Regions from separate parts of the Variovorax sp. J31P179 genome, predicted to be linked through region 3. Evidence: riboswitches for the same ligand, from Rfam matches in the RefSeq annotation. Region 3 holds a riboswitch; each other region holds the start of a gene.
What was found. Region 3 has a riboswitch for thiamine pyrophosphate ahead of thiC (phosphomethylpyrimidine synthase ThiC). Riboswitches for the same ligand answer to the same signal wherever they lie in the genome.

Region 1: linked by a shared signal. The riboswitch ahead of QTI17_RS07540 (purine-cytosine permease family protein) and the one ahead of thiC (phosphomethylpyrimidine synthase ThiC) in region 3 are both predicted to bind thiamine pyrophosphate.
Region 2: linked by a shared signal. The riboswitch ahead of QTI17_RS33540 (LuxE/PaaK family acyltransferase) and the one ahead of thiC (phosphomethylpyrimidine synthase ThiC) in region 3 are both predicted to bind thiamine pyrophosphate.

The regions. Positions count from the first base shown of each region.
Region 1 covers NZ_JASZYL010000002.1:660,604-666,303, reverse strand. Annotated here, with positions in the region: gene QTI17_RS07550 (FAD-dependent oxidoreductase) at 1-858, opposite strand, end outside; gene thiD (bifunctional hydroxymethylpyrimidine kinase/phosphomethylpyrimidine kinase) at 906-1,751, shown strand; gene QTI17_RS07540 (purine-cytosine permease family protein) at 1,696-3,033, opposite strand; TPP riboswitch at 3,105-3,214, opposite strand; gene QTI17_RS07535 (phosphatase PAP2 family protein) at 3,267-3,851, opposite strand; gene QTI17_RS07530 (NAD(P)/FAD-dependent oxidoreductase) at 3,933-4,997, opposite strand; gene fdxA (ferredoxin FdxA) at 4,955-5,284, opposite strand; gene QTI17_RS07520 (sulfate adenylyltransferase subunit 1) at 5,328-5,700, opposite strand, start outside.
Region 2 covers NZ_JASZYL010000025.1:46,572-52,271, forward strand. Annotated here, with positions in the region: gene QTI17_RS33525 (ABC transporter ATP-binding protein) at 1-670, shown strand, start outside; gene QTI17_RS33530 (alpha/beta hydrolase) at 670-1,572, shown strand; gene QTI17_RS33535 (Rieske (2Fe-2S) protein) at 1,595-2,134, opposite strand; TPP riboswitch at 2,292-2,385, shown strand; gene QTI17_RS33540 (LuxE/PaaK family acyltransferase) at 2,454-3,566, shown strand; gene QTI17_RS33545 (acyl-CoA reductase) at 3,563-5,032, shown strand; gene QTI17_RS33550 (ABC transporter ATP-binding protein) at 5,041-5,700, shown strand, end outside.
Region 3 covers NZ_JASZYL010000006.1:445,433-451,132, reverse strand. Annotated here, with positions in the region: gene QTI17_RS18590 (acyl-CoA dehydrogenase family protein) at 9-1,139, shown strand; gene QTI17_RS18585 (YchJ family protein) at 1,254-1,694, shown strand; gene QTI17_RS18580 (DUF3047 domain-containing protein) at 1,915-2,766, shown strand; gene QTI17_RS18575 (VTT domain-containing protein) at 2,804-3,769, shown strand; TPP riboswitch at 3,797-3,902, shown strand; gene thiC (phosphomethylpyrimidine synthase ThiC) at 3,985-5,700, shown strand, end outside.

The DNA.
Region 1 (5,700 bases), on a different contig from region 3:
CGCGCTCAGCAGTTCGAGCGTGGAACGCACGCTGGCCGGCGACATGTCGTCCGACTCGATTTCGGTGGCACCGATGACGAACAGGTGATCGGGCTTGGGTGCGATGTAGATCGGGTAGCGCGGGTGCACCAGCCGCGTCGGCCGCCGCAGCGTGACCTCGGGCGCATGGACCCGGATCACTTCGCCGCGCACGCCGCGCAGCGCGCCCCACTGCGGCTTGGCGCCGAGGCCGCGGCAGTCGATCACGCGTTCGGGCTGGCCGGTGGCGCCGGGACTGAAGTCGTCGGGCGCGCGCGGCGCCTGCCAATGCAGCCGGACCTTCGGCTGCGCCTGCAGCGTGGCCAGCAGCGCGTCGAGCAAGGCGCGGTTGTCGAGCTGGCCTTCGTCGGGCAGCAGCAGCGCCTGCGCGAAGCGCCGCCCCAGCGCGGGTTCGATGGCCTCGATGCCGGCGGCGTCGAGCGTACGCATCGCGGGCAGCTCCGGCACCCGTTCGCCGGTGCGCTCCAGCACGCGGCGCAGCCGCGCGGCCTCGGCGGCGTCCTGGCGGTGCCACAGCACCAGCGTGCCTTCGCGCTGGAAGAACACCGGGGCCGCGAGCGCTGCGATCAGCGTCGGCCAGCGGTCGAGCGCGTGATGCCCCATGCGCACGACCGAGGACGGCGCCACGGCCGATTCGGCCAGCGGCGCGAGCATCGCAGCAGCCACCCGTGCGGCGGCGCCCTCGGCCTGCGGACCACCGGCTTCATACAGGTCGATCTCGCAGCCGGCCCGGGCCAGTGCCAGTGCCAGCAGCCGGCCCATGAGCCCGGCGCCGAGCACGGCCGCGGAGCGGAAAGGGAATTCTTGCGACGGGCTCATTGCGGGCTCAGCGTGGGCCACGGCGTGCGTGGTCGATAATTTTCAACATGACTTCTGCATTTTCCCGCTACGCACGCGTGCTTTCGATCGCCGGCTCCGACAGCGGCGGCGGCGCCGGCATCCAGGCCGACCTGAAGACCTTTTCGGCCCTCGGCTGCTACGGGATGACCGCGATCACCGCGCTGACGGCGCAGAACACGCTTGGCGTGTCGGGCATCCACGGCGTGCCGCCGGCCTTCCTGAAGGCGCAGATCCAGGCGGTGGTCGAGGACATCGGGGTCGACGCGGTCAAGCTCGGCATGCTGCATGCGCCCGAGATCGTCGAGGTGGTGGCCTGGGCCATCGACCACTACAAGCTGCCCAACGTGGTGCTCGATCCGGTCATGGTCGCCACCAGCGGCGACCGGCTGATCGCCGCCGAGACGGTGGCCGAGCTGGTGCGCGAACTGTTCCCGCGCGCGATCGTCGTCACGCCCAACCTCGACGAGGCGGCGCTGCTGATCGGCCATGCGATCGACGGGGTCGATGCGCTCGACGACGCGGCCACCGAACTGCTCGCCCTGGGTGCCAGGGCGGTGCTGCTCAAGGGCGGCCACCTGCCGGGCGACGACGTGGTCGACCTGCTGGCCGAGGCCGACGGCGAGCGGCTGCGGCTCTCTTCCAGCCGCATCGCGAGCCGCAATCTGCATGGCACGGGCTGCACGCTGTCGTCGGCGATCGCTGCCCACCTGGCGCTCGGCCATGCGCTGCCCGTGGCGGTGGAACGCGCCCGCGGCTATGTGGTCGCCGCCATGGCGGCGGGCGCGGACATGCAGGTCGGCGCCGGTCACGGTCCCCTCAACCACGGCTTTGCACCAGTGCCGAGCGTTCGCCTGCCTGTGCCGGGCGCGTGACCAGGGCCAACACGAAGGTCAGGGCCAGGGTCGGCAGCGCCGAGCCCCACTGCGGCGCCCAGGCGGCGCAGGCGTGGTAGACCGCGATGCCACCGATCCAGAGGCCGGCCGCCGCCGGGTCGACGCGGCGGCTGCCGAGCGGCACCGGCGCGTTGCCGGTGCCGAGCCGGCCGAGGATCACGCCGTAGAGCGGGACGAACACCGAACTCAGCAGCAGCAGGAAGGGTTCGAGCGTGTGCATCGGCAGCACCAGCGCGAAGCCGATGCAGACCGCGGCCAGCAGCAGGCCCCAGCGCCGCACGCTCCAGCGCGGCCGCAGGCTGTGGGCCGACACCGAGCCCGAGTAGACATCGCCGTAGGCGTTGTCGAGCTCGTCGATCAGGATCAGGCCGAGTGCGACCAGGCCGCCCTGGGCCAGCAGCAGGGCGGCGACCAGGTCGGTGCCGGGCTCGGCCACGCTCACGACCATCACGCCGAGCGCGTAGCACCAGATGTTGGCCAGCACATAGCCGATCCAGGTGCCGCTGAAGGCGCCGCCCAGGCCGCCCGCGCTGCGCTTGCCGTGGCGTGCGTAGTCGGCCACCAGCGGCAGCCACGAGACCGGCATGGCGATCACCAGGTCGAGCGCGCCGAACATGCCCATCGAGCCGTCGCCGGGGCGGGTCCAGAAGGCGTCCAGTCCTTTGGCGTGGAGCCGGGCCGCGAACTGCCAGCTCAGCCAGGCCAGCGAGAGCACCACCAGCGGCAGGCCGAAGCGGCTCACGAAGCGGCGCACCAGCTTGACCATCGAGCCGGCCAGCAAGGCCAGCAGCACGGCGCCCCACAGCAGCGTCGTCAGGACGGTGCCCAGCGGGCCGCCGAGCGACCAGCCGAAAGCCTGCGCGCCGATGGCCTGGGTGCCTTCGCGCATGATCACGAGCTCGAAGGTGGTCCAGCCGATGAGCTGCACGATGTTGAGCAGCACCGGGAGCCGCGCGAAGGCGCTGCCGTAGGTGGCGTTCATGAGGCCGGCGCTGGCCAGGCCGCTTTCGCAGCCGACGCGGGCCGTCCAGGCCAGCAGGCCGGCGCCGATGCAGGAGCCCAGCACGATCGCCAGCATCGCGTCGCGGGTGCCGACCGCGGGCACCAGATAGGCGCCGATCTGCATCACCAGCAGGCCGACGCCCAGGCTGAACCAGAGCGCCATGTGGTCGCGCCACTGGAAGACGCGGTGCGATTCGCCAAGCGGCGTCAGCGCCTCGTTGGCCGCGGCCGAGGCCTGTTCATGGGTTGTGTTTGCCATCCATTTGCTCCATGCAAGTGTGTGGCAGGTGGGCGAGGCCGGCGACCCGACCGCCGCGCGAGAAAACGTGGCGGCCGCCGGACCAGCTTCCCTGCGCGAGGATTACCTCAGTCAGGTTCAAAGGGACTCTCTCAGCCGGCCTGCAACTGCGTGTTGCGGGCCGGCACCCCTAGCGTTGCTTCCGTCAGGCGAAGCAGGTCGATTGTAGAGCCGGCCGGGGCCGGCGGGCCCGCTCAGGCGGCGGGCGTGCCCGTGGGCTTTGCCGAGCGCGCATCGTCGCGGGCGATCAGCGGCAGGACGATGCGGCGCACGCCGATGGCCAGCACCCAGAACAGCCCCGTGATCACGATCGCCAGCGCGAGCCCTGCGGCGATGTCGAACGGGAAATGGGCGCCGACGTAGATGCGGGCCCAGCCGGTGACCAGTGCGATCGCGAACACCGCGAGGCCAAGCGTTCGCAAGGCCGGGCGCAGACAGAGCACCAGTGCCAGCGTGAACATCACGCTCGCATGCGCGCTCGGCAGCGAACCCCTGGCGCCGTGGGCGATGTAGTTGGGGCTCAGGCCGGCGACGAAGGGCCTCGGGAGATTGAGAGCCTGGGCCAGCGCATGCGCGGCCAGCGCGGCGGCGCCGGCGGCGGCCAGGGTCGCCATCAGGTAGCCGCGTTGTGCGGGCTGCCGCCAGGCGGCCACGGCCAGCAGTGCGAGGCAGAGCCAGGAGGTTCCGTCGGCCAGCTGCGTTGCCAGCCAGAGGAACTGCGCGTCGGGCGCATGGCCCGCGCCGAGCCATTGGAAAAGAGAAATGTTGACGTCCTGCATGTCAGGCGATCCTAAGGCCAGCGGGTGTCCCCACCATGAACGGGGTGTTCACCTCAAGTTCAGGCATCGATCGGTTCTTTCTCAGTGGGCGACGCCGAGCAGCGTGTGCAGCCGCGTGCTGGTGGTGGTGTACTGCAGCGGGATCGACTTGTCGGGAAACACGATCGCCGCCGCGCCCCAGGCCGCCAGCGTGGCCTCGTGGAAGCCGCAGACGATCAGCTTCTTCTTGCCGGGGTAGGTGTTGATGTCGCCGACGGCGAAGATCCCGCGCTCCTGGGTCTGGTACTTCTCGGTGTCGACCGGCAGCTGCTTGCGCTCGAGCGCCAATCCCCAGTCGGCGATCGGCCCGAGCCGCGGCGAGATGCCCAGGCAGCCGATCAGGGTGTCGAAGAGCAGCGCGACGGTCTGCGCGTCGGGCGTGGCGACCTGCAGATGGGCCGGATCGAAACCGACCGGCTGCCCGACCTGGAGGCGAAGGGCGCCGGCGGCGATGCGCTCGCGCACGGCCGCGACCGTGGCCTCCTCGGCCTGGAAGACGTCGCGGCGATGCAGCAGCGTGACCGCCTTGGCCAGCGGCAGCAGTGCCAGCGCGGTCTCCAGGGCGGCATCGTCGCCGCCGTGGACGATCACCGACTGGCCCGCAAAGCGCTCGAGGGCGTCGGGATGGTAGAAAAGCCGCGTGCCTTCAAGACGGGCGATGCCTTCGACCGCGATGCGCCGCGGGACGAAGGCGCCGACGCCGGCCGCAATGAAGACCGTCTTGCAAAGGAAGGCGTTGCCGCGAGAGGTCCCGAGCAGCAGGCGGCCGTCGTCCTGGCGGGCCAGCGTCGCGACCTGCTCGTCGAAATGGATGCGCGGCTTGAACGGCGCGATCTGCTGCAGCAGGGATTCGGCCAGGCCGCTGCCGGTCGTGACCGGCGTGCCGGGGATGTCGTAGATCGGCTTGTCGCCGTACAGCGCCACGCACTGGCCGCCCGCGCGCGGCAGGGCGTCGACGATGTGGCAGGAGATCTCGAGCAGGCCGAGCTGGAAGGCCTGGAACAGCCCGACCGGCCCCGCGCCGATGATCAGTGCATCGGTTTCGATGGGCGCAGCCGGCGTACTCAGCGCACCAACTCCCCGATCTTGTCGGTCTTGTCTTTCCACTCGTCGGCATCGGGCAGCGCGGGCTTGCGCTTGGTGATGCTCTTCCAGCCGTCGGCCAGCGCCAGTTCGGCGTTGAGCTTGATGAAGGCCAGCTGGTTGGCCGGCAGGTCTTCTTCGGCGTAGATCGCGTTCACCGGGCACTCGGGGATGCAGACCGCGCAGTCGATGCACTCGTCGGGATCGATGACCAGCATGTTCGGCCCTTCACGGAAGCAGTCGACCGGACAGACGTCGACGCAATCGGTGTATTTGCAGCGGATGCAGGATTCGGAGACGACGTGGGTCATTTTCTTGGCAAGCGGAAGGGAATGATCGGGAAAACCCCGAATTTTAGGCCTTTGTGGCGGCAGGGCGCACCAGCACCGCAGCGGAGGTGCGGTGCGAGGCGGTATCGACCAGGATCAGCGAGCCCAAGGTGCGCGACTGGGTGAAGGGCAGCACGGCCAGCGGCTGCTGCAGCGACAGCACCACGTCGCCGATGGCGTTGGCTTCGAGCTTGTCGGTCGGCTCGGCGTCCAGCGTCGTGATGTTCACGCGGTCGATGATGCGCGCCACCTTGGCCTTGACCCAGCGGTGGCCCTGCAGCGCCCAGTAGACCCGGCCGGCCACCAGCGGCTCGTCGTCGAGCCAGGCCACCGTGGCGGTGATCTCGCGCACCGGCTCGAAGGCGTCGGGGGCCAGCAGCCAGTCGCCGCGCGAGACG
Region 2 (5,700 bases), on a different contig from region 3:
CGAGATCCAGGTGCTCGACCAGGTCGACGTCGCGATCCCCGCCGGTTCGATCACGGCCATCATCGGCAGCAACGGCGCGGGCAAGTCCACCTTGATGCGGTCGCTGGCCGGACTGCTGCGCCTGCGGTCGGGCCGCATCCGCTTCGACGGCGCCGACGTCACTGGCCGTTTCGCCCACCAGCGCGTCGACGACGGCATCGCGCTGGTGCCCGAAGGCCGCCTGGTGTTTGCGGACTTCACGGTCGCCGAAACCCTGCGCATCGGTGCCTACCTGCCGCGCGTGCGCAAGGGGTGGCGGGCGCGGGTGGACCTGATGTATGAGCTTTTCCCGCGGCTGAAGGAGCGGCGCGCCACCCCGGCCGGCCTGCTGTCCGGCGGTGAACAGCAGATGCTGGCGTTGGCGCGCGGCCTGATGTCCATGCCGCGCGTTCTGCTGCTGGACGAGCCGAGCCTGGGCCTGGCGCCGGCCATGGCCGACGAGGTGTTCGCCGCGCTGCGTTCGATCCGTGCCCAGGGCGTGACCATCGGCATGGTGGAGCAGAACGTCTATGCGGCGCTGTCGATTGCCGACACGGCCTACGTGATGGAAGATGGCCATGTGGTGCGTCATGGCCCGTCGGCCGCATTGATCGACGATCCGATGATCCGTCAAGCCTACCTGGGATTGTGATGAAGCCACCCATGCTCTACCGCCAGTTCGCCAGCCAGGCAGAGATCGACGCCGAGTACAACCCGGCGGCCCGGCTGAGTGACCCGGGCGCCTACCAGCGGCACTACGTCGAACAGAGCCGGTTGGCTCGCGAGCGCTTGCCCGGCCTGCAGGGCGTTCCCTTCGGGCCGACCTTGGCCGAGACGCTGGACATCTTCCCGGCGGCGCCGTCCGATGCGCCGGTCTTCGTCTTCATCCACGGAGGCTACTGGCGGGCGTTCTTGGCCGGTGATTTCAGCTGTGTCGCGCTGGGCTTGCATGCGCTGGGCATCACGACAGTGGTCGTGAACTACGCCTTGGCGCCTTGGGTCGGGATCGACGAGATCACGCGCCAGACGCGGGCGGCACTGGCTTGGGTGCTGCGCAACATCGAGCGGCACGGCGGGGATCCGGCGCGCGTGGCCGTCGGCGGGCACTCGGCCGGCGCCCACCTGGCGGCCATGGCACTGCAGACGCGCTGGTCGGACGACTACGGCCTGCCTGAAGATCCGTTCCGGGCCGCCGTTCTGGTCAGCGGCCTGTACGACCTGGAACCGCTGCGCCACAGCTACCTGCAGCCGCAGATTCAGCTGGACGACGGCGTGATCCGGCGCAACTCGCCGCTGTTCTCGATTCGCGCCTGTCCCACGCCGGTTCTGCTGACATGGGGCGGCGAGGAGAGCGCGGAGTTCGTGCGGCAGTCGACCACTTTCCACTCTGCCTGGACCGATGCGGGCAACCTGTCGCTGTGCGCACCTCAACCGGGCGCCAACCACTACTCGGCGATCATCGGCTTCGAGCAGAGCGCAAGCGCGATGTGCGAGTGGCTCGAGAGTCAGTTGGGTCCGCAGCGCCCTGCCGATCGCTCGCTGGAGGCATGCTGAACTCGCAAAACATCGGTCTCGACTATCGCTTCGGGGCACGAGTGATGCGCAAGATGTGGTAGTCCCTGACTTCGAAGTCCGGCACATCCAGGTCGGCCATCTGCAGCAGCCGCGCGTCCTGGTCCGCGTACTGCTTGATCGCGCGGCCAGCGTAGTCCCATTCGCCAAAACGGCATGGATCGCGATAGCCGCCTTGCCACGGACGCACTGGCGCGTAGCGGTCCGCGCCGCTGGGCACGTGATCGACCTCGCATCCGTCGGCCGGGCTCACCAGGGAGTAGATGAAGAACGATGGACGCCCGGCCGCGATCGGACGATGGTTCCAGGTGTGGGCGGTTTGCGCCCGAAGGTCATCGAGCATCGCATCGGTGGTTCGCACGAGGGCCAGGGGTGTACGTTGGAAGGTGTAGAACTTCGGGCTGCCCGGCGGAATCTCCGTGAGGTCGATCTCCAGGTAGGCCGGCTCCTTGCGTTCCATCCCCGTCATCCAATAAACGAAGGCAATCCAGGCACCCGTGGCGACCAGGAATGCGATCACAAGCAGAACGCGACGCAGGGTCACTTCGTATCGAGGAAGTCAGCAAGAAGATGAAGACTTTAGGACTGGATCGGGCTCCACGTCCATGAAAGGGATCATCCCTCTCTCGCCCTGCCTGACTTGATGGGCAAGGAGCCGATCGCGGGCCGGCACGGCGGCAGGCGCGAATGCGCCTAAAATCCATGATGCTCCGGGGTGCACGTCACAGTGCTGAGATTCAAACCCGCGAACTTGAACCGGTTAACACCGGCGGAAGAAGAGCAGTTGCTTGGGTCATCGGCACATCCTGCCGACCCCGAAGCGGCCTTCGGAGCACCCGTTTCACGGTCACGAAGAAGGCCCTATGCACAATTCCTCTGCGAATCCACCTGCGCCCACGGCGGCAGCCAGCGACGTGGTCGCTGCCGTCCTCGCCTTCATCGCGCAAGACGGTTGCTCCGACGCCGACTTCGATGGCCTGGCGTTGCGACTGTTCGCCTACCAGTACGCCAACAACCAGCCCTTCAAGCGTTTTTGCCAACGGCGCGGCGCGACCCCGCGAAGCGTGAAGCGCTGGAGCGACATCCCGGCAGTACCGATCGACGCCTTCAAGGAACTGCCGCTGCGCTGCGAGCCGCCGGCCGCCACCGACCGGGTCTTCATGACCAGCGGCACCACCCGCAGCGAGGTCAAGGGCCGCCATTTTCATCCGACGCTGGCGGTCTACGACCGCTCGATGATCGGCAACTTCGCTCAGCGCTTCATGCGGGGGCATGGCCCGATGCGCATGGGCATCCTGTTCCCCACCGAGACCGTGCTGGCCAATTCCTCGCTCGCCCACTATCTGGCGCTGGCCATGGAGGCGTTCGGAACCGCGGAGAGCCGCTACTTCATGAGTCCGCAGGGCTTGGACCTGCCGGGACTCTGCGAGGCCCTGTCGGATGCGCAGCAGCGCGGCGAGCCCTTCGCGTTGCTCGGCGCCAGCTACAGCTTCGTGCACCTGATCGACGAGCTCAAGCGGCGCGGCCAGTCGTTCCGCCTGCCGGCGGGCAGCCGGGTGCTGGACACCGGCGGCTACAAGGGACAGTCACGCGACTTGCCGCTCGACACCTTCTATGCGGAGCTGTCCGCGCTGCTCGGCATCGAGCGATCGCACTGCATCAACATGTATGGCATGACCGAGCTGAGCACGCAGTTCTACGATGCGGGCAACGCCTCGGTGCCCTCGGTCAAGTCCGGGCCGCACTGGATCCGCTCGCGTCTGGTCGACCCGCTCACGGGCCGTGAAGTCGCGCCTGCCGAGCGCGGGATCCTGGTTCACTGCGATCTCGCCAATTTCAATTCGGTGACCACCATCCTGACCGAGGACGTAGGCCTGGCGGCGGACGGCGGCTTCCTGCTGCTCGGTCGCGCCGAGGGCGCGCAGGCCAAGGGCTGCTCGCTGGCGGTGGAGGAATTCATCCGGGCCGCCGCATGACGACGCTGCATGCGACCGCCGGCTACCTGCCGGGCCTGGCGCCAGCGGACGTGCAGTGGCGGTCCCTGCGCTTCGAATCGGGCCCGACCCGGCTCGAGGTCGCCGTTCCGGTGCTCAGTCCGGATCAGATGCGCGCCCTTGCCGTGCGTGTCGGGCACGCCACCCGCCGCCATCTGAAGACCATGACCGTGTCCGGGATCGTGGACGTGGTCGATCGGGCGATGGCTCGGCTGCTGGACCCGGCCGATCCATACCGCAGGGAGCTCGACCAGCTGCTGCCGATCGTCACCGGCTACGACGCCGAGATGGTCCGCCTCGGCCTCACGGCCTTCTTCAAGACCTTTCGCGCGCCGCAGCTGCATCGCTTCGTCGCCGAGGATTTCGCCAATCCGAAGCTGCTTGACGAATTCCAGCCGCGCCCCAAGGGCGGCGCGGCGAAGGCCTTCGGGCCGGAGCTTCTGGTCCACGTCTGGGCCGGCAACGTGCCGGCCATTGCGCTCTGGAGCCTGGTCTGCGGGCTGCTCGTGAAGGCCGGCAACATCGGCAAGCTGCCGAGCGCGGAGCCGCTGTTCGCGGGCCTGTTCGCGCGCCTGCTGGCCGAAGTCCACCCGCCGCTGGCCGATTGCCTGGCCGTGGTGTGGTGGAAGGGCGGCGACGAGGAACAGGCGTCGGCGCTGTATGCCGAGGCAGACACGGTGCTGGCCTATGGCGGCAACGATTCGCTGGACCAGATCCGGCGCCGGCTGCCGGTCACGACGCGCTTCCTGGCCTACGGTCACAAGCTGGGCTTCGGCCTGGTCAGCGCCTCGGCCCTCGATGCCCTGAAAGCGCCGGCGACGGCACGCCTGGCCGCCTGGGACGTGATGCGCTATGACCAGCAAGGCTGCTACTCCCCCCATGTCTTCTACGTCGAACGCGGCGGCCGGGTGTCGCCGCGCGAGTTCGCTCATTACCTCGCGAGCGAGCTCGCCAACCTGCAGCACCGCTTCCCGCGCCGGGCTCTGTCGCTGGAAGATTCGGCCACGGTGGCCGGCTGGCGCCAGGGCATCGAGCTGCAGGCGATGGCCGTGGGCGACGGAGGCGGCGACGGGTTGATCGGCGAGGACGGCGCGGCCTTCGGCGTTGCCTACACCGACGAGGTGAAGGAGCTGGCGCCGACGGCATCGCATCGCAGCATCCAGGTCGTCGCGGTCGATGCGCTGGACCAGGTGGTCGCTCGGATCGAGGCGCACCGGCCCTTCCTGCAGACCGCGGGCGTGGCCGCGGCGCCGGCCGAGCTGTTCCGGCTGGCCGAACTGCTGGGCGCCGCTGGCGTGACCCGCATCAGCGCCATCGGCGCCATGAGTTCGCCGGAAGCGGGCTGGCATCACGACGGCCGGTTCAACCTGCTGGATCTGGTTCGAATGGTCGAGATCGAGCAGTCGGCAGAGATCGCGGCCGACCCGCTGGCGCCCTACGCCGACTAGGGATCGATGTGAGCTTCCTCGACATCGACCAGGTGAGCTTCACCTTTCCCGGCTGGCCGCCGGTGGTGCGCAGCGTCGACTGGCGCATCGCGCAAGGCGAGTTCCATTGCCTGGTCGGACGCAGCGGCTGCGGCAAGACGACCTTGCTCAAGCTCGCTGCCGGCCTGCTGCATCCGCAGGCCGGCAGCATCCGCCTGCAAGGCAGGCCGGTGCTGGCGCCCGGCCCGCAGCTGGGCTTCGTCTTCCAGTCGCCCACGCTGCTCGAGTGGCACCGCGTGATCGACAACGTGCTGCTGCCGGTGTCGCTGCAGCACAAGCCGTCCGCCGACGAGATCGACAAGGCGCAGCAGCTGCTGGCACTGCTGGGCCTGGCCGGCCACGCGCAGCACTACCCCCGGCAGTTGTCGGGCGGCCAGCAGAGCCGCGTGGCCCTGGCCCGCGCCCTGATCCTCGAGCCGTCGCTGCTGCTGCTGGACGAACCCTTTGCAGCGCTCGACGCGATCACCCGTGGCGAACTGCAGGACGATCTGCTGCAGATGTGCCGGCTGCGCCGCACCACCGTCCTGTTCGTCACGCATGACATCGCCGAAGCGGTGTACCTGGGCGACCAGGTCGCGGTGATGAACCGCGGCCGGATCGTCAGCGCCATCCGCGTCGAAGTCCAGAGG
Region 3 (5,700 bases):
ACGCCATCATGCTGCTCAGCGCCGACCAGGAAGCCATCCGCGACGCCGTGCGCGCCTTCGCCCAAGCCGAGCTCTGGCCCCACGCGCCGCGCTGGGACCGCGAGCACAGCTTTCCCAAGGCCGCGCACGAAGGCCTGGCGGCGCTCGGCGCCTACGGCATCTGCGTGCCCGAGGAAGACGGCGGCGCCGGGCTCGACTACCTGACGCTGGCGCTGGTGCTGGAAGAAATCGCTGCCGGCGACGGCGGCACCAGCACCGCGATCAGCGTGACCAACTGCCCGGTCAACGCGATCCTGATGCGCTACGGCAATGCGCAGCAGAAGAAGCAGTGGCTGCAGCCGCTGGCGCAGGGCCGCATGCTCGGCGCCTTCTGCCTGACCGAGCCGCAGGCCGGCAGCGACGCCTCGTCCTTGCGCACCACGGCGCGCAAGGAGGGCGACGGCTGGGTGATCGACGGCGTCAAGCAGTTCATCACCAGCGGCAAGAACGGGCAGGTCGCGATCGTGATCGCGGTCACCGACAAGGGCGCCGGCAAGCGCGGCATGAGCGCCTTCATCGTGCCGACCGACGCGCCCGGCTACAACGTGGCGCGGCTGGAAGACAAGCTGGGCCAGCATTCGAGCGACACCGCGCAGATCAATTTCGACGCCTGCCGCATCCCGCTGGAGAACCTGATCGGCCAGGAAGGCGAGGGCTACAAGATCGCGCTCGGCGCGCTGGAGGGCGGGCGCATCGGCATCGCCGCCCAGAGCGTGGGCATGGCGCGCAGCGCGTTCGAGGTGGCGCTGGCCTATGCCAAGGAGCGCCAGGCCTTCGGCGGCAGCATCTTCGACCAGCAGGCGGTGGGCTTCCGGCTCGCCGAATGCGCCACCCAGCTCGAGGCGGCGCGGCAGCTGATCTGGCATGCGGCCGCCCTGCGCGACGCCGGCCGGCCCTGCCTCAAGGAGGCGGCGATGGCCAAGCTGTTCGCCAGCGAGATGGCCGAGCGGGTCTGCAGCGCCGCGATCCAGACGCTGGGCGGCTACGGCTACGTCAACGATTTTCCGCTCGAGCGCATCTACCGGGATGTGCGCGTGTGCCAGATCTACGAAGGCACTTCTGACATCCAGAAGCTGCTGATCCAGCGGTCCTTGGCCTGAGACCTTGCGGGACAGACCAAAAGAAATTGCGCAGCAATTCTTGCTCTGTCCTCAACGGATCAGATGGGCTCTGCACAATACGCCCTGGAACTTTCCCTCGCCCACGCCTTTTTCATGTCCGCATCCCCCTCCAGCCCCGCCCGTGTCCCCTGCCCCTGCGGGCGCCGCGACCGGCGGGAGCTGCCCCTGGCCTACACGCAGTGCTGCGGCCGCTACGTGGACGATTTTGCGCACACGCCGGCACCGGATGCCGAATCGCTGATGCGCTCGCGCTACACCGCCTTCGTGCGCGAACGCGCCGACTACCTGCTGGCCACATGGCACGCCTCGACCCGACCGGCGAGCATCGACTTCGAGCCTGCCGTGAAATGGCTGGGCCTGGACGTCCGCTCGCGCTCGGTGCTGGATGCCGACCACGCGGAGGTCGAGTTCGTCGCCCGCCAGCGCAACGGCGCCGGCGAGGCGAGCCGGCTGCACGAGCGCAGCCGCTTCGTGCGCCAGGAGGATGACGAGGGGCTCCATCGCTGGTATTACGTCGACGGCGACCTTCACTGACGGATTTGGTCGGAAAGGTCCGTTGGCCCGCGCGTGGACTCGAATCGATGCTATTGATTTCGTAGCAATCCCGACGGATTGTGTCCCTTGCGGCGACAGAGCGATTCCTTCCGGGCTATTTATCTTGCGCCGCTCCTGCCTCACACTCCGTACCCTGTGATTGTTGCGCCGAAGGCGCAGCGACGATCCGCTCAACCGGCCGCAGGCCAAGAGGTGCACCATGGGCAGCTGGACGAACCGCAAGCTGGATTGGGGGCGGCTTTGCGCCGCGATGGCGCTGCCGGCCGTGGCCGCGCTGCTCTTGGCCGCGCCGGACGCGCGCGCGCAGGACAAGAACCTGCTCACGCCCTTCTCGGGCGCGACCGGAGCCCAGCCGCCCGCGCCGTGGCATTTCACCACCTTGCCCAACAAGTCGCCGACCCGCTTCGAGGTCGATCAGCTCGACGGCCAGCGCGTGCTCAAGGTCGATGCCGACAACTCCTACGGGAACTTGGTGCATCCCGCCCGAGTGGAGCTCAACGAGCAGGCTACGCTGGCCTGGCGCTGGCGGGTGGAGTCTTTCGTCGAGGGCGCCGACCTGCGCACGCGCTCCGGCGACGATGGCGCGGCCAAGGTCTGCGTGTTCTTCGATTTCCCGGCCGACCGGCTGTCCGTCGGCGAGCGCACCCGTCTGTCGCTGGCGCGCCGCGCCACCGGCGAGGCGGTGCCGACCGAGACCCTGTGCTACGTCTGGGACAACAAGGAAGCCAAGGGCAACGCGTTCGACAACGCCTTCACCAAGCGCATCCGCATGGTGGTGCTCGAATCCGGCGCCGCGGCCAAGCCGGGCAGCTGGACCTCCGAGCGCCGCAACCTGCTGTCGGACTACCGCCGTGCCTTCGGCGAAGAGGCCGGCGACATCCGGCCCGACGTGACGGCGGTGGCGGTCTCGGCCGACGCCGACAACACCCACGGCCACGGCATCGCCTACTTCTCGGATCTCGACCTCCGCGGCAATCCGCCCTCGCCGGCGGCCGCAGCGGCCGCCTCGCCCGCGCCAGCGTCGGCCGAACGGCCGGCTCAGGGCCAATAGCGGCTCACCTGGCCCCGGCCTCCACGTCACTACAACCATGAACGACTTCGTCTCGCTCCTCGCCAGCCAGGGCGCCGCCCTGGTCTTCGCCGCCACGCTCGCGACGCGCCTCGGGGCGCCGGTGCCGGCCGTGCCGTTCCTGGTCGTGGCGGGCGGGTTGACGGTCGGCGGGCAGCTGTCCGTGGTCGCGGTGGTGCTGGCGGCGGTGCTCGGCAACATCCTCGGCGACGGCGTCTGGTTCCTGGCCGGGCGCCGCTGGGGCTACCGCGTGATGCGGCTGCTGTGCCGGATCTCGCTGTCGCCCGACTCCTGCGTCCGACGCAGCGAATCGATCCTCGGGCGCTGGGGCGGGTGGTCGCTGATCGCGGCCAAGTTCGTGCCCGGTGTCTCGGTGGTGGCGCCGCCGATGGCCGGCGCCCTCGGCATGTCGAACCTGCGGTTCCTGGCCTACGAAACCGTGGCTGCGCTGATCTGGACCCTGCTTTGCCTGTTCGTGGGCCGGATCTTCCATGCCGCGATCCAGGACGTCCTCGCGGTGATCTCCAACATCGGCCTGGGCGCGCTGGCGATCGGCGTGCTGGCGCTGGCGGCCTTCATCGGCTGGCGCTGGCGGCAACGCCGGCTGGCGCAGCAGGTCGACGACATCGTCCACGTCCAGGTCGAAGCCTTGCGCGAGGCCCTGGCGGCGGGCGCCGGCCCGACAGTCATCGACGTCCGCTCGGACGAGGCCCGCGCGCTCGACACGAGGGCGATCCCGGGCGCGATCGGCATCGGCCTGAAGCAGCTGCCGAAGCGGCTCTCGGCTTTTGCCGATGGCCGCGAAGTGGTCGTCTTCTGCGATTGCCCCGACGACGCCACGGCGATCGCGGCGGCGCGCGTGCTGATGAGCGCGGGCCTGCCGCGGGTGCGCGTGCTGGCGGGCGGCCTGGACGCCTGGGCGGCGTTGCATGCCGCCGAGCCGATGCGGACGGTTCCGCCACTGGCGGCGGCACACTCCGCTTGATCGCGGGGCCGCAAGGCACCTAGAATCGGCCCCGCTCCGGGGTGCACGCAGACGCGTGCTGAGATGGCCAAGCGGCCGAACCCGCGAACTTGATCTGGTTCATACCAGCGTAAGAAGAGCTGCGACTCCCCGGCACCCTCACTCCCTTTTCCGGAGCGATGCCGTTCGGAGGCATCGCGGAGCACCCTTTGTTTTCAAGAACAGGAGTGCCCCGCATGAATGCCAGCTACAAGTTCGCTTCCCTGCTCACGCTCACGCGCGAGCCCTTCCCGGCCTCGACCAAGGGCGCCATCGCCGGCAGCCGGCCCGACCTGCGCGTGCCGGTGCGCGAAGTGGCGCTGACCAATGGCGAGCGGGTGTCTCTCTACGACACCTCGGGCCCGTACACCGACCCGGCGGCCGACATCGACATCCGCCGCGGGCTGCCCGGCGTGCGCGATGCGTGGATCTCCGAACGCAACGACACCGAACGCTACGAGGGCCGCCTGCATCTCGCGCTGGACGATGGCGCGACCCATGCCGACCGCGATGCCCGGCGCATCGCCGAGCTGCGCGCCGGCGCCGCCGCGCTGCAGCGCACGCCGCGCCGCGCCAAGGCCGGTGCCAACGTCACGCAGATGCACTACGCCCGGCGCGGCATCGTGACGCCCGAGATGGAATATGTCGCGCTGCGCGAGAACGGCCGGCGCGAATGGATGGCCGAGTACATGGCCGACGAGGCGCGCGAGAAGCGGCTGGCCGGCAACCCGATGGGCGCCCGCATCCCGAAGATCATCACGCCCGAGTTCGTGCGCGACGAAGTGGCGCGCGGCCGCGCCATCATCCCGGCCAACATCAACCACCCGGAAGTCGAGCCGATGGCGATCGGGCGCAACTTCAAGGTCAAGATCAACGCCAACATCGGCAACTCCGCCGTGACCTCCAGCATCGAGGAAGAGGTCGAGAAACTGGTGTGGGCGATCCGCTGGGGCGCCGACAACGTGATGGACCTGTCGACCGGCCGCAACATCCACACCACGCGCGACTGGATCGTGCGCAACAGCCCGGTGCCGATCGGCACGGTGCCGATCTACCAGGCGCTGGAGAAGGTCGGCGGCGTGGCCGAGGACCTGACCTGGGAGATCTACCGCGACACGCTGATCGAGCAGGCCGAGCAGGGCGTCGACTACTTCACCATCCACGCCGGGCTGCGGCTGCCTTTCATCCATCTCACGGCGGATCGGCGCACCGGCATCGTCTCGCGCGGCGGCTCGATCATGGCCAAGTGGTGCATCTCGCACCACAAGGAGAGCTTCCTCTACACGCACTTCGAGGACATCTGCGACATCATGAAGGCCTACGACGTGAGCTTCTCGCTCGGCGACGGCCTGCGCCCGGGCTGCGCCTCGGACGCCAATGACGAGGCCCAGTTCGCCGAATTGCGCACCCTGGGAGAGCTGACGCAGATCGCCTGGAAGCATGATGTCCAGACCATGATCGAGGGCCCGGGCCACGTGCCGATGCACCTGATCCAGGCCAACATGGACGAGCAGCTGAAGCACTGCCACGAGGCGCCGTTCTACACCCTGGGCCCGCTGACCATCGACATCGCGCCGGGCTACGACCACATCGCCAGCGCGATCGGCGCCGCGATGATCGGCTGGGCCGGCACCGCGATGCTGTGCTACGTCACGCCGAAGGAGCACTTGGGCCTGCCGGACCGCGACGACGTCAAGCAGGGGATCATCGCGTACAAGATCGCGGCGCACGCGGCCGACGTGGCCAAGGGGCACCCGGGTGCGCGCTCGCGCGACGACGCGCTGTCGAAGGCGCGCTTCGAGTTCCGCTGGCAGGACCAGTTCAACCTTGGCCTCGACCCTGACACCGCGCGCGAGTTCCACGACGAGACCCTGCCCAAGGACAGCAGCAAGGTGGCGCATTTCTGCTCGATG